DNA from 3 places in the Modestobacter sp. SSW1-42 genome. Region 2 is predicted to be linked to each of the others. Evidence: predicted binding sites of a transcription regulator. Region 2 holds the regulator's gene; each other region holds the start of a gene.

Region 1 (4,411 bases), on a different contig from region 2:
AGCCGGGCGACCAGGTCGAACATCAGGTCCAGGTCGCCGCTGCCGCCACCGCGCTTGGAGCCCAGCCGGCTGGCCCGCAGCTCGGGGAGGTCGCGGAGCGCGGCGTGCACCTGGTTGGCCCGGATGTGCGGGAACGCCTTGGCCACCGCGTCGACCTCGGCCGGCGGCAGGCCGAGCGCGGCGCCGACGTCGCGGATGGCGTGCCGCACCCGGTAGGTGTCCATCATCGAGATGCAGCTGACCCGGTGCGCCCCGAACCGGTCGATCACCGCGTCGTAGACCTCCATCCGCCGGGCGGACTCCACGTCGATGTCGATGTCGGGCAGCTGGTGCCGCAGCGGGGAGAGGAACCGCTCCATCAGCAGGCCGTAGCGGATCGGGTCGACGTCGGAGATGCCGAGCAGGTAGGTGACCAGGCTGCCCGCGCCCGAGCCGCGGGCCGCCGCCCGGACCCGCAGCTCGCGGATCAGGGACACCACGTCGGCGACGGTGAGGAAGTAGGAGGGGTAGCCCAGCTGCTCGATCACCCCCAGCTCGGCCTCCAGCCGCTCGCGCACCGCGGCCGACGGGGTCATCCCCCGCCGGCCCAGCCCTGCCTCGCAGCGGGCCCGCAGCACCTGCGCCGGGCCAAGTCCGCGCTCGGCGGCGGTGGTGACCACGTCGAGCTCGGGGTAGCGCACGGTGCCGATGCCGAGGTCGTCGCGGACGTCGACGGCGCACTGCTCGGCGACCCGGGCGGTGGTCTCGAGCAGCCGGAGGGCGACGTCCCGGTCGGGGCCGGCGATGTCCTCGGCGACCTCGGCCATCTCCTTGCCCGACTTCAGGTGCCCCTCGGCGGTGCGCCGGTCGACGTGCCGCTGCCCCAGCGGCACCAGCCGGCGAGCGGCGTCGAGGACGTCGGCGGTGGGGGCGTCGAGGGCGTCGACGTAGCGGACCGCGTTGGTGAGCACCGCCGGCACGCCGGCCTCGGTGGCCAGCGCCAGCAGCGCCTGCGCCCGGGACCGGTCGCCCTGCCCGCGGTGGTGCACGAGCTCGACCACCAGCTGTCCGGGGCCGAACACCGACCGCCAGGCGGCCAGCCAGGCCCGCGCCAGGTCGGCGCGCCCGTCGGCCAGCGCCCGGCCGACCGAGGAGCCGGGCCCGAGCACCGCCAGCAGGCCGGCGGAGTGCTCGCCGGCCAGGGTCAGCGAGCCGACCGGCTCGCCGCGGGTCCCGGCGAGGTGGGTGGCGCTGGTGAGCCGGCACAGCGACCGCCACCCGGCCCCGTCCTTGGCCAGGAAGGTGACCCGGGGCAGCCGCGGGTCGACGCTGGCCCCGCCGCGCGCCGGCGCACGACGGCCGGCCGGGTGGCGCGCCCGGTGCAGGTCGGCGGAGCGGATGCGACCGGCTTCACCGGGCTCGCCGCCGGCGACCGGGTCGACGGCCAGGTCGACGCCGAACAGCGGGCGGATGCCCGCCGACCGGCAGGCGAGGGCGAACTTGACCGCGCCGTAGAGGCCGTCGCGGTCGGTGAGCGCCAGCGCCTCCATGCCGTGGTCGGCCGCCCGGGTGACCAGGTCGGCCGGGTGGTTGGCGCCGTGCCGCATCGAGTAGCCCGAGGCGACGTGCAGGTGGACGAAGGGGTCACTCACGACGCGGAGGGACGGCGGCGGCCGCCGTCCATCGACCGCAGGCGGACCGGTGCCGGCGCCGGGGCCGGCCGGCTGATCGTCGTCTCCACGACGCCGAGGAAGGTGCGTACGTCGCGGACCAGGTCGTCGGCCTCCCGCTCGGTGACCGCGTGCGAGATCCCGGCCTCGGCCGCGGCCCGCTTGGCCGCACCGGCGGCGAAGAACGCCGCCCACTCGCCCAGCTCGGGGGCGACCTCGCTGATCAGCACCCAGGCGCTGCGCGGCCGGTGCCGGCCGGCCTCGGGCCGGGTGCGGGCGGCCAGCACGGCCGCGGCGGCACGCAGGGCGGCCAGGTGCGCGGTGGCGTACCGCCAGGCGGCGTCGGGGCTGCCGGTCGCCTCGGCCAGCCCGCGGTGGGCCTGGCCGAGCAGCTGGGCGGCGGCCGACGGCAGGGCCGGGGGCAACGGGAGCTGCCCCTGCTCGGGGTCCTGCAGGACCCGGGCGGCGCCCATCAGTCGTGCGCCCGCACGAGCAGCCACTGCCCGGCCGTCGGCTCCCAGGACAGGTCGAACACCCCGGCGAAGCTCATCCGGGACCGCCCGGCCCGCGAGGCCTCCACCCGCCAGACCTGCCGGGTGGCGACCAGGTCGGCCGAGGCGCCGCGACCGGCGGGGTCGGGCTGCCACCACGGGGCGGTCTCCACCCACGAGTCGAGCAGCTCCCCCACCACGTAGCGGGTCTCACCCCGCCAGAACTGGGCCGGCCCCGTCGGCCCCTGCTCGACCTGCACCTCTTCACCGACGCGGCCACCGGCCCCGACGAGCACTCGGCTCATGACAGACTCCCCAACTCCTCGCCCCACCGGCCGGCCCGCACCCCGGCCCGGCGGGGAAGCGCATGCGGGGAAGGCATGACGGCCCGGGCCGGTGAGCGGACCCACCGGTGTTCGAACACGTGTTCGAACACGTCGAGTAGACCGGAGACGGGCCCGGGGCGTCAAGCGGGAGCGCGCGTGTCCCCGACCGTGTCGTTACAGCCACTGCACCCACCCCGCCGGGCAACTCGTTTGCGCCCGGCCCCGCCGCCGGTGTCGACTGGGCCGGTGCCCGCCCTGCCCCGTGCGCTGACGCCCCTCCGGCGCCCGGGCTACCGCTGGCTGGCCGTCTCGCTGGTGCTGACGCTGACCTCCTCGGGCCTGTACCTGCTGGCCGTCGTCTGGCAGGTGATCGAGCTCGGCGGCGGGCCGGCGGCGCTGTCCCTGGTCAGCGCCGGCACGGCCGTGGGCATGCTCCTGACCACGCTGCTCGGCGGCGCCCTGGCCGACCGGGTGCCGCAGCGGCGCCTGCTGCTGGTCGTCGCCGTCGTCGAGCTGGGCACGACGGCGGGGGTCGCCGCGCTCTCGCTGACCGGGGTCCTCCAGCTGTGGCAGCTGGCCACGGCGTCGCTGCTGCTCGGGCTGGCCCAGGGCCTGTACTACCCGGCCTACTCGGCGCTGGTGCCCGCGCTGCTGCCCGCCGACGAGCTGCTGGCGGCCAACGGGCTGGAGGGCGTCCTCCGGCCGCTGCTCACCCAGGCCGCCGGACCCGCCGCAGCCGGGGCGCTGGTCGCGGCCGCCTCGCCCGGCGCGGCGCTGCTCGTCACCGCGGTGGCCGCGCTGGGTGCGGTCCTGGCCCTGCTGCGGCTGCCGGCCACGCCGCTGCGCCGGGACCTGGGGGCCGAGGCCGCGGCCGCCGGCGGACCGGCGCGGCACCCGGTCGCCGCGCTGCTGCTCGACGTCCGGGCGGGCTTCTCCTACATGGTGGCCACCCCCTGGCTGCTGGCGACGCTGGTGTTCGCCTCGCTGCTGGTCCTGGTGGTGCTCGGCCCGTTGGAGGTGCTCACCCCCTTCGCACTGCGCGAGCAGACCGGCGGCGGCCCCTCGGAGCACGCGCTGGTGCTGGCCTCGTTCGGCATCGCCGGGGCGGTGGGCTCCCTCGCCGTCGCCTCGCGCCCGCTGCCGCGCCGCTACCTGACGCTGATGATCATGCTGTGGGGCGCCGGGTGCGCGCCGCTGGCGCTGTTCGGGGTGGCCACCGAGCTGTGGCTGTTCGTGCTCGCCGCCGCGGTCGCCGGGGCGGCGTTCCAGGGCGCCACCGTCATCTGGGGCACCCTGCTGCAGCGCCGCGTGCCCCCGGCGATGCTCGGCCGGGTGTCCAGCCTGGACTTCTTCGTCTCCCTGGCCTTCATGCCGGTGTCGATGGCGCTGGCCGGGCCGGTGAGCGGGGCCATCGGTGTCCCGGCCACCTTCCTGCTCGCCGGGCTGGTGCCCCCGGTCCTGGCCGTGGTCGCCATCGCGGCGGCCCGGCTGCGGGCCGACGAGATCGCCCACCCCCTCGACGCCCCGGCCGGGTCGGCGGCCGAGCCGGCCCTCGGTCGCACCTGAGCACGCGGGCGGTGCGGCAGGCTCCCCCGGCCGGTGGCAGGATCGCGCGCATGACCTCAGCGGAGATCCCGCAGCACCCCCGGGTCGCCGAGGTCGTGCAGCAGTTGCGCGCCGCCGGCGTCCCCGGTGCGGTGCGCGTGCTGCCCGACAGCGCCCGGACGGCCGCCGATGCCGCCGCCGGGCTCGGTGTGCCGGTCGGCGCCATCGCCAACAGCCTCGTGTTCGACGTCGGCGGCCAGCCGCTGCTGGTCCTCACCAGCGGTGCCCACCGGGTGTCCGAGCCCCGGGTGGCCGAGCTGCTCGGCGTCCCGGCCGTCGTCCGGGCCACCCCGGAGTTCGTCCGGGAGCACACCGGGCAGGCCATCGGCGGGGTCGCACC
Region 2 (4,411 bases):
GCCGCCCTTGAAGATCAGGCCCTCCTCGCGGTACCAGTTCAGGATCGAGTCCATCGTGTCGTCGACGGCCAGGATGAAGCAGGCGCTGACCTGCTGCGGCGAGGCGGTGCCGACGTTGAACCACACGGGGCTGTTGAAGCTGAACACCTGGTGCAGCAGCATCCAGGTCAGCTCGTGCTCGAAGACCTCGGCGTCGGCCTCGGACGCGAAGTAGTCGTGCTCGCGACCGGCGGCGCCGTAGGTCAGCACGACGCGGTCGATGAGCTGGCGCAGGCTGGTCTCGCGCTGCGGGCTGCCCACGGCACCACGGAAGTACTTCGTGGTGACGATGTTGGTGGCGTTGATGCTCCACTCGGAGGGGAACTCGACCCCGCGCTGCTCGAAGTTGATCGAGCCGTCCCGCCAGTTGGTCATGACGACGTCGCGGCGCTCCCACACGACCTCGTCGTAGGGGTGCACCCCAGCGGTGGTGAAGACCCGCTTGACCTTCAGGCCCTTGCCCCGGACGGGGGCCTTGCCTGCGGTGCGGCGGTTCCGGCTGGGAGAGAGGCGGTCGGCTGTCTCGGTCAAAGCGTGCTCCCCTGGTGAGGCGTGCTGAACTGGATGGCTGCTGAGTCGGCGGTTGCCGGGAGCCGGTGGTGGAGGTGCCCGGCGGTGCGGGCGGGCCCGGGTGGGCGGGCGGTGAGCTGCGGAGCGGGCAGGCGGTGCGCGGCAGGCGGGCGGGGCGTCAGCCGGCCGGCGACCCGGCGTCGTCGCCGGGTGGACCGTTGTCGGCGACCTCGGGCCGGAGCCGCTTGAGCTCGGCGATCTCCTTCTCGAAGTCGGCCGCGGAGGAGAAGGAGCGGTAGACGCTGGCGAAGCGGAGGTAGGCGACCTCGTCGAGGTAGCGCAGTGGCCCGAGGATGGCCAGGCCGACCTCGTTGCTGGGGACCTCGGCGGCACCGGTGGCCCGTACGGCGTCCTCGACCTTGGCGGCGAGGACGGCGAGCTGCCCCTCGTCGACCGGGCGCCCCTGGCACGCCCGGCGCACGCCGGCGATGACCTTGTTGCGGTCGAAGGGCTCGCTGACGCCGCTGCGCTTGACGACGGCGAGCACCGGCTCCTCCACGGTGGTGAACCGGCGGCCGCAGACCGGGCACGACCGACGGCGGCGTGTGGTGGCGCCCTCGTCGGTCTCCCGCGAGTCGACGACCCGGCTGTCAGGGCTGTGGCAGAACGGACAGCGCACCGGGCACCTCCTCGATCGGCGGGCCGCCGGGGCGACCGTGGTGACGTCTCCTGTGGACCGCCCGGGGGACATCCGGTGGATGTCCTGGGGCTGACCTGGGGAAGCGCCTGTGGAGAAGAACTACACCTCTGTCACACAAGATGTTGGGGTGAGGTTAGCCCCGCACCACTACAGGTGCAACCCCTGGGGTCCGGCGCGTCGCCCCTCGTCGCAGCAGCACCGCCCGCACCAGGCACTTCGCCACGCCACGCCGGGAGACGGTGTGACCCAGGGTCGCCGGAGCGCGGCTCAGGGCAGTTGGAGCTCCGCGCCGGGCATCAGGTCGACGCTGTACAGACCGTTCAGCTCGACGATGGCGTCGACCACGGCGCGGGGGTCCTCGTCGGGGGCGACGTCGCGCGCGATGGACCACAGCGTGTCGCCGTACCGCACCACGACGGTGCTCGAGCCGGCCAGCTGCAGTCCGGTCTCGCGCCCGAGCTCGACGGTGACGACGGTGGCCGCGGCGACCGACAGCCCGATCGCCATCGACAGCCCGGCGACGACCCGCCGGCCACGGGCGGTGAGCCGCAGCGGCGCCGGCGGCGGCCGGTCGACACCCCGGCGGCGCACCCGCACGACGGGGCGCGCCTCGACCGCGCAGCCACCCCGGACGGGACGGCCGGCGGCGAGGCCGTCGAGCCGGGCCGGCCGGGCGCCGGGGCGCACCGGGTCGCGGCGCCCGGTGACCGGGGCGACCGGCTGCGGCCCCCGGCCGGCGAGCGGCTCGGAGCACGACGGCGCCACCCGGGCGACGGGCCTGGCCGGCCGTCGCACGGGCGCGGCGGGGACCGGGGGGACGGGCACCACGGAGAGGACGGGGGTGTCGAGCTGTGGGCTGACCATCGGGGGCACTCCTGGAGGTCTGGCGGTGGGACGTCGTCGGACGCCCGGTGCGCCCAGGCGGTCCCCCCGAGGCAGCGGCCGCCTCGAACGCCTGTTCGATTCGAACGTCTGTGCGATGTCTACCGCATCCCTCCGACAAGTCCACCCCTGGACGCGCGACTCCTTCGAACAGGTGTTTGAACTACACCGGTGTGACCCGCTACCGTGCACCCGAGATCGCTGACCGGACTGCTCCCGGCCCTCCGGTGCCGGGCAGCGACCGGGAACTGCTGCCCCGGCAGCCGGACGAGGAGGACACATGGCGGCCGACGGCCCCACGGCAGGAGGCACGAGGTCCTCGCGGCGCAGCCGCACGACGACCGACGCCCCTGGCACCGACGCCACCACCGCGGGGAGCGGAGCGGTCGCCGCCGTCCGCGAGTTCCCCGAGCGCGGGGAGGCCGGCGACGGCCTGACCCAGCGCCAGCGCCGCGTGCTGGAGGTCATCCGCGACTCCATCGACCGCCGCGGCTACCCGCCCTCCGTGCGCGAGATCGGCGAGGCCGTGGGCCTGTCGTCGGCGTCCTCGGTGGCCCACCAGCTCTCGGTGCTGCAGCGCAAGGGCTGGCTGCGGCGTGACCCGAACCGGCCCCGCGCCCTCGACGTCCGCATGCCGGGCGAGACCAGCGTGATGACCGAGTCCCCGGCCGAGACGCCGACCGCCGCGACCGGCACCGACGAGACCACCCCCACCCCCACGTACGTGCCGCTGGTCGGCCGGATCGCCGCCGGTGGCCCGGTGCTGGCCGAGCAGGCCGTGGAGGACGTGTTCCCGCTGCCCCGCGAGCTGGTCGGCGACGGCACGCTCTTCATGCTCAAGGTCGCCGGTGACTCCATGGTCGAGGCCGCCATCTGCGACGGCGACTGGGTCGTCGTCCGGCAGCAGCCGACCGCGGAGAACGGCGAGATCGTCGCCGCGATGATCGACGGCGAGGCCACCGTCAAGACCTACAAGCGCCGCGACGGGCACGTCTGGCTGATACCGCACAACCCGGCCTACGAGCCGATCCCGGGCGACGACGCCACCGTCCTCGGCCGCGTCGTCACCGTCCTGCGCCGGGTCTGAGCGAGGACGCCCTCTCCCCCACTCCTCGCAGGCTCGAAGCGGCCCCTGAGAGGAGGCGGGGGGGGGCGAGGAGGTCCTCGCTCAGCCCTGCCGACGGCGGAGCCGGCCGCCGATCCAGACCAGCAGCGTGGCCACGGCGGCCGCGATCAGCCCCGCGGTGACCGGGCTGACGCCGCCCCCCAGGTCCAGCGGTGCGGCAGCGGCGTCGTCCGGAGCGGCGTCCGTGGCCGGGGCGGGGGCCGCGGCGGCGGCCACCGGCACCAGCGTGACGACGGCCGGCAGGTCCTCGCTGGTCACCAGCAGGTCGCGGTCGTTGCCGGCGAAGGCGATCGCCTCGCCCTGCGGGGAGTCCGGCAGCGCCACCCGCACCGGCGGCCCGCTCAGCGCCCCCGCGACGTCGGAGTCGGCCAGCGGCCACACGTAGGCGTCGGTGTAGGTGCGCAACGCGATGCGCTGCCCGTCGGCGGAGACCGCGCCGCCGGTGACCAGCAGCTGTCCGGCGCGCCCGACCGGTCCCCCGGGCGTGCCGGTGAGCGTGAAGCCCATCCCGAGCACGCGGGTCATCGGCAGCGTCACCCCGTCGGCCAGCGGCTCGGCCGGCCGGTAGACCGAGCTGGCGCCGAGCACCTCCTTGGTCACCAGGTACGGCGTCCCGTCCGGGGCCAGCAGCAGCGCCTCGGCGTCGTGGGGGCCGTCGGGGTAGGTGAGCCGGGTGAGCGTGCTGCTGCCGTCGGGACGCAGGCCGATCAGCGCGACCGTCTCCCGCTGCTGGTCGTTGTCGCCGATGTCGGCCAGCCACACGGTGCCGTCGGCGCCGAGCGCCAGGTCCTCGGGGTCGTAGGGGTCGACCGCGGCGGTGCGCACCTCGCCGACCGCGCAGGCGCCGTCGAGCACGTAGACCTCGGCCTGGTCACCGCCGTCGTTCATCGCGAGCATCGCGTTCCCGACCCCGACCAGCCCGGAGATCTCCGGCAGCCGCTCGTCGGTGATCTCGCACCGGGTCGTGGGCGCGCCGTAGGTGTCGTCGGCGGCGGCGGGGGTCGCCGGCAGCAGCACGGCCAGGGCGCCCAGGGGTGCGCTCAGCGCCGCCCCGGCCACCCGGGTCCGGCGGCGGGCGCGGTCAACCCTGCTGTCGGCCCGCTCTGGCACGGGCCCAGCGTGACACCGGCAGCGCGTCGATCGCATGAACCACG
Region 3 (4,411 bases), on a different contig from region 2:
CTGCGGGGTGCGCCGGTCCCCGGTGAAGTAGATGAGCGCGTAGAGGCCCACGACGATGAGCAGGAAGGCGGCGAAGTAGCGCCGCGCGGGGATCTGTCGGGCTGCCATGACGGGTACCCGGCTCAGCGCGCGCGGTCGGTGGGGTCGCCGTCGCCGTCGACCGTGCCGGTGGCCGCCGTGCTGCCCCCGGTGGTCGGGTCGCCGGCCGGCTTGCGGACCTCGAGGATCGCCGGGCGCGCGACGGTGATGACGACACCGGGGGCGACCTCCAGGTCGACGGTGCCCTCACCGAGCGCGGCGACGGTGCCGTGGATGCCACTGGTCAGCATCACCGGGGTGCCCGGGGTGAGCGCGGCCTGCATCGCCGCGGCGTCGGCCTGCATCTTCTTGCGCTGCCGGGCGGGCAGCACGATGAGCAGGCCGAACAGCAGGACGAGCACGAGCAACGGCAGGTATTCCACGACTGGTGAGCCTCTCTACCGCAGCAGGTCGCGCGGTGGGTGCGACCCGCCATCGGGCCGCTCGGGTACATCGGCGCCGGCGCACGTCCACGGGCTCCGCCGGAGCGGGACGCCCGGACGAGCCGGGTGCGCCAGCGCGTCGGAGTCTAGGCGTCGAAGAGCGTGGAAGCGGTAGACCCGTCCGACGGACGGTCGCCTGTGCCCCCGCTGAGCGGCACGCCACCGCGCGGGACGGCGTGCCCGAGGTGACGGAACGCGGCCTCGGTGGCCACCCGCCCGCGGGGCGTGCGGGCCAGCAGCCCGGCGCGCACCAGGAACGGCTCGCACACCTCCTCGACCGTGTGCGGCTCCTCCCCCACGGCGACGGCCAGGGTGGCGACGCCGACCGGGCCGCCGCCGAACTTCGTCACCAGCGCGTCGAGCACCGAGCGGTCCAGCCGGTCCAGGCCCAGGTCGTCGACGTCGTAGAGGGTCAGCGCGGCCCGGGCCACCTCCAGGGTGACCCGCCCGTCGGCCTTGACCTCGGCGAAGTCGCGCACCCGGCGCAGCAGCCGGTTGGCGATCCGGGGTGTGCCCCGGGAGCGGCCGGCGATCTCCGCCGAGCCGTCGGCGGTCAGCTCCACGCCGAGCAGGTCGGCACTGCGCGCCAGCACCTTCTGCAGGTCGGAGGTCTCGTAGAACTCCATCTGGCCGACGAAGCCGAACCGGTCCCGCAGCGGGCCGGTGAGCAGCCCGGCCCGGGTGGTGGCCCCGACAAGGGTGAACGGGTTGATCTCCAGCGGGATCGCCGTCGCGCCCGGCCCCTTGCCGACGACGACGTCGACCCGGAAGTCCTCCATGGCCATGTACAGCAGCTCTTCGGCGGGCCGGGCGATGCGGTGGATCTCGTCGATGAACAGGACGTCGCCGGGCGCCAGGTTCGACAGCATCGCGGCGAGGTCGCCGGAGCGCTCGATCGCCGGCCCGCTGGTGATCTTGACCGCGGTGCCCAGCTCGGAGCCGATGATCAGCGCGAGGCTGGTCTTCCCCAGCCCGGGCGGGCCGGACAGCAGCACGTGGTCCGGCGGCCGGCCGCGCCGCTTGGCGCCCTCGAGCACGAGGTCCAGCTGGCGGGCCACCTTGGGCTGGCCGATGAAGTCGGCCAGCGAGTTCGGCCGCAGCGCGGACTCGACGACCCGTTCCTCGTCCCCGGCCCGCGGGTCGACGGCGTCGTCCCAGTCGGGGGCGGTGTACCGGCCGGGCCCGGCGTCGGCGGCGGGCAGCCCGCGGTCGAAGGAGCTCATGACCGGCCCAGCATCCGCAACGCCTGCCGGAGCAGGACGGCGACCTCGACCTGGCCGTTCTCGGCGAGCTGCGCGTCGGCGACCGGGACCAGCTCGAGGACGGCGATGTCGGCCTCGCGGGTCGACCAGCCCAGGCCGACGAGGGCCTGGCCGAGCTGGTCGCGCCACGGCGACACGGGGGCGACCCCGGGCAGGCCGGGCACGGCCGGGCCGTCGAGCGAGGTGTCGGTGGCGGTGGTGCCCAGCCGGTCGCGCAGCTCCAGCACCAGCCGCTCGGCGCCCTTCTTGCCGATGCCGGGGACCTGCATGAGCGCCTTGAGGTCGCCGAGGGAGACCGCGCGGCGCACCTCGCGGGGCGGGTGGATGGCCAGCACGGCCTGGGCCAGCCGCGGGCCGACGCCGTTGGCGGTCTGCAGCAGCTCGAACAGCTGGCGCTCGTCGTCGTCGGCGAAGCCGTAGAGGGTCAGCGAGTCCTCGCGGACCACCAGGCTGGTGGCCAGCCGGGCCTGCTCCCCCACCTGCAGCCGGGCGATGGTGCCCGGGGTGCACTGCACCGACAGCCCCACGCCGCCGACCTCGACCACGGCGCCGTCGGGCGAGACCGCGGCCACCCGGCCGTTCACGCTCGCGATCACCGCGACACCCCCTGCCAGCGGGGCAGCGTCCGGGACGCCGGCACCGGTGCCCCGATCCCGCCGGCGAGCGCGGCGACCCGGAGCCGGGCCTGCGCCGGGGCGCGCCACACGTGGCAGACGGCCAGCGCCAGGGCGTCGGCGGCGTCGGCGGGCTTCGGCGCCTCGGTGAGCCCGAGGACCCGGGTGACCATCATCGTGACCTGGTCCTTGTCGGCGCGGCCGTTGCCGGAGATCGCGGCCTTGACCTCGCTCGGGGTGTGCCAGGCGACCGGAAGGTCGGCCTGGGCGGCGGCCAGCGCCGCGACACCGGCGGCCTGGGCGGTGCCGGTCGCCGTCCCCTTGTTGTTCTGGGTGAAGACGCGCTCGATGGCGACGGCCTCGGGACGGTGCGCCCGCAGCAGGGCGGTCACGGCGGTGTGCACCTCCAGCAGCCGCAGTTCCAGGTCGAGGTCGGGCGAGGTGCGGACGACACCGACCCCGATCGCCGTGGGCCGCGCCCCGGGACGCCCCTCGACCACACCCCACCCGCACCGGGTCAGACCCGGGTCGATGCCGAGCACCCGCATGGGACCTCCTCCGGTCGGCGCGAACACGTGTTCGAACCCACGCTAACCGGCGGAGAGCGACACGCCGCCCACCGACACGCCGTCGGCCTGGTCCCCTCGCAGGGTCCCGCCCTGAGCCTGCGAAGGGTGGGGGGCGAGGGGGTCCTTCCTCAGGCGTCGATGGTCTCCATGACCTCGTCGGAGACGTCGTAGTTCGCGTAGACGTTCTGCACGTCGTCGAGGTCCTCGAGGGCGTCGATGAGCTTGAACACCTTGGCCGCGCCGTCGGCGTCGAGCTCGACCTGCACGCTGGGCACGAAGCCCATGTCGGCCGAGTCGTACTCGATGCCGGCCTCCTGCAGGGCGGTGCGCACGGCCACCATGTCGCCGGGCTCGCTGACGACCTCGAAGGTGTCGCCGAGGTCGCGGACCTCCTCCGCGCCGGCGTCCAGGACGGCCATCAGCACGTCGTCCTCGGTGTGGCCGGCGGCCGGCACCACGACGACGCCCTTGCGGGAGAACAGGTAGGACACCGAGCCCGGGTCGGCCATGGTGCCGCCGTTGCGGGTCATCGCGGTGCGCACCTCCATCGCCGACCGGTTCTTGTTGTCGGTGAGGCACTCGATGAGCACGGCGACCCCGGCCGCGGCGTACCCCTCGTAGGTGATGCTCTGGTAGTCGACGCCGCCGGCCTCGGCACCGGACCCGCGCTTGACGGCGCGGTCGATGTTGTCGTTGGGGACCGAGCTCTTCTTGGCCTTCTGCACGGCGTCGTAGAGCGTCGGGTTGCCCGACAGGTCACCGCCGCCGGTGCGGGCCGCGACCTCGATGTTCTTGATCAGCTTGGCGAAGAGCTTGCCCCGCTTGGCGTCGATCCCGGCCTTCTTGTGCTTGGTCGTCGCCCACTTGGAATGGCCGCTCACGACACTCTCCCCTCACTGTCGGCGCCAGCAGTGGCGCCGTCGGTTCCCAGACCGCGGACACGGGCTGCCCGCACCAGCTCCACGAACACCGCGTGCACCCGGGTGTCGCCGGTGAGCTCGGGGTGGAAGCTGGTGGCCACCAGGTGACCCTGGCGGACGGCGACGATCTTACCGTCGGCCGCTCCGCCCACGACCCGGCCGAGGACCTCCACGTCGGGACCGGCCTCCTCGACCCACGGCGCGCGGATGAAGACCGCGTGCACCGGGCCCCCGTCGACGCCGGCCACCTCGACCTCGGTCTCGAACGAGTCGACCTGCCGGCCGAAGGCGTTGCGGCGCACCGTGACGTCCAGGCCGCCGATGGTCTGCTGGCCCGGCGGTGCGTCGAGCACCGTGTCGGCCAGCATGATCATCCCGGCGCACGACCCGTAGGTGGGCAGCCCGGCCCGGACGGCGTCCCGCAGCGGCCGGAGCAGGCCGAACCGCTGGGCCAGGTTGGCCATGGTGGTGGACTCCCCGCCCGGGACGACGAGCCCGTCGACGGCGGCCAGCTCCTCCGGGCGC

The links. The regulator LexA, encoded in region 2, represses DNA repair genes until DNA is damaged. The targets are predictions, from matches to a motif close to TCGAACANNTGTTCGA.
Region 1: ACGBYP_RS03905 (DUF6504 family protein) is a predicted target of LexA. The motif match lies at 2,557-2,572, and genes of this name have one in related genera.
Region 3: ruvC (crossover junction endodeoxyribonuclease RuvC) is a predicted target of LexA. The motif match lies at 2,965-2,980, and genes of this name have one in related genera.

Annotation. Positions count from the first base shown of each region.
Region 1 covers NZ_JBISCA010000001.1:782,068-786,478, reverse strand. Annotated here, with positions in the region: gene ACGBYP_RS03915 (DNA polymerase III subunit alpha) at 1-1,631, opposite strand, end outside; gene ACGBYP_RS03910 (SAV_6107 family HEPN domain-containing protein) at 1,628-2,122, opposite strand; gene ACGBYP_RS03905 (DUF6504 family protein) at 2,122-2,445, opposite strand; gene ACGBYP_RS03900 (MFS transporter) at 2,713-4,032, shown strand; gene ACGBYP_RS03895 (YbaK/EbsC family protein) at 4,083-4,411, shown strand, end outside.
Region 2 covers NZ_JBISCA010000005.1:377,446-381,856, forward strand. Annotated here, with positions in the region: gene ACGBYP_RS18980 (vitamin B12-dependent ribonucleotide reductase) at 1-570, opposite strand, end outside; gene nrdR (transcriptional regulator NrdR) at 728-1,228, opposite strand; gene ACGBYP_RS18990 (LysM peptidoglycan-binding domain-containing protein) at 1,517-2,113, opposite strand; gene lexA (transcriptional repressor LexA) at 2,412-3,218, shown strand; gene ACGBYP_RS19000 (hypothetical protein) at 3,300-4,367, opposite strand; gene ACGBYP_RS19005 (phosphatase PAP2 family protein) at 4,339-4,411, opposite strand, start outside.
Region 3 covers NZ_JBISCA010000001.1:912,450-916,860, reverse strand. Annotated here, with positions in the region: gene secD (protein translocase subunit SecD) at 1-108, opposite strand, end outside; gene yajC (preprotein translocase subunit YajC) at 123-461, opposite strand; gene ruvB (Holliday junction branch migration DNA helicase RuvB) at 608-1,744, opposite strand; gene ruvA (Holliday junction branch migration protein RuvA) at 1,741-2,379, opposite strand; gene ruvC (crossover junction endodeoxyribonuclease RuvC) at 2,376-2,945, opposite strand; gene ACGBYP_RS04510 (YebC/PmpR family DNA-binding transcriptional regulator) at 3,095-3,847, opposite strand; gene pdxT (pyridoxal 5'-phosphate synthase glutaminase subunit PdxT) at 3,844-4,411, opposite strand, start outside.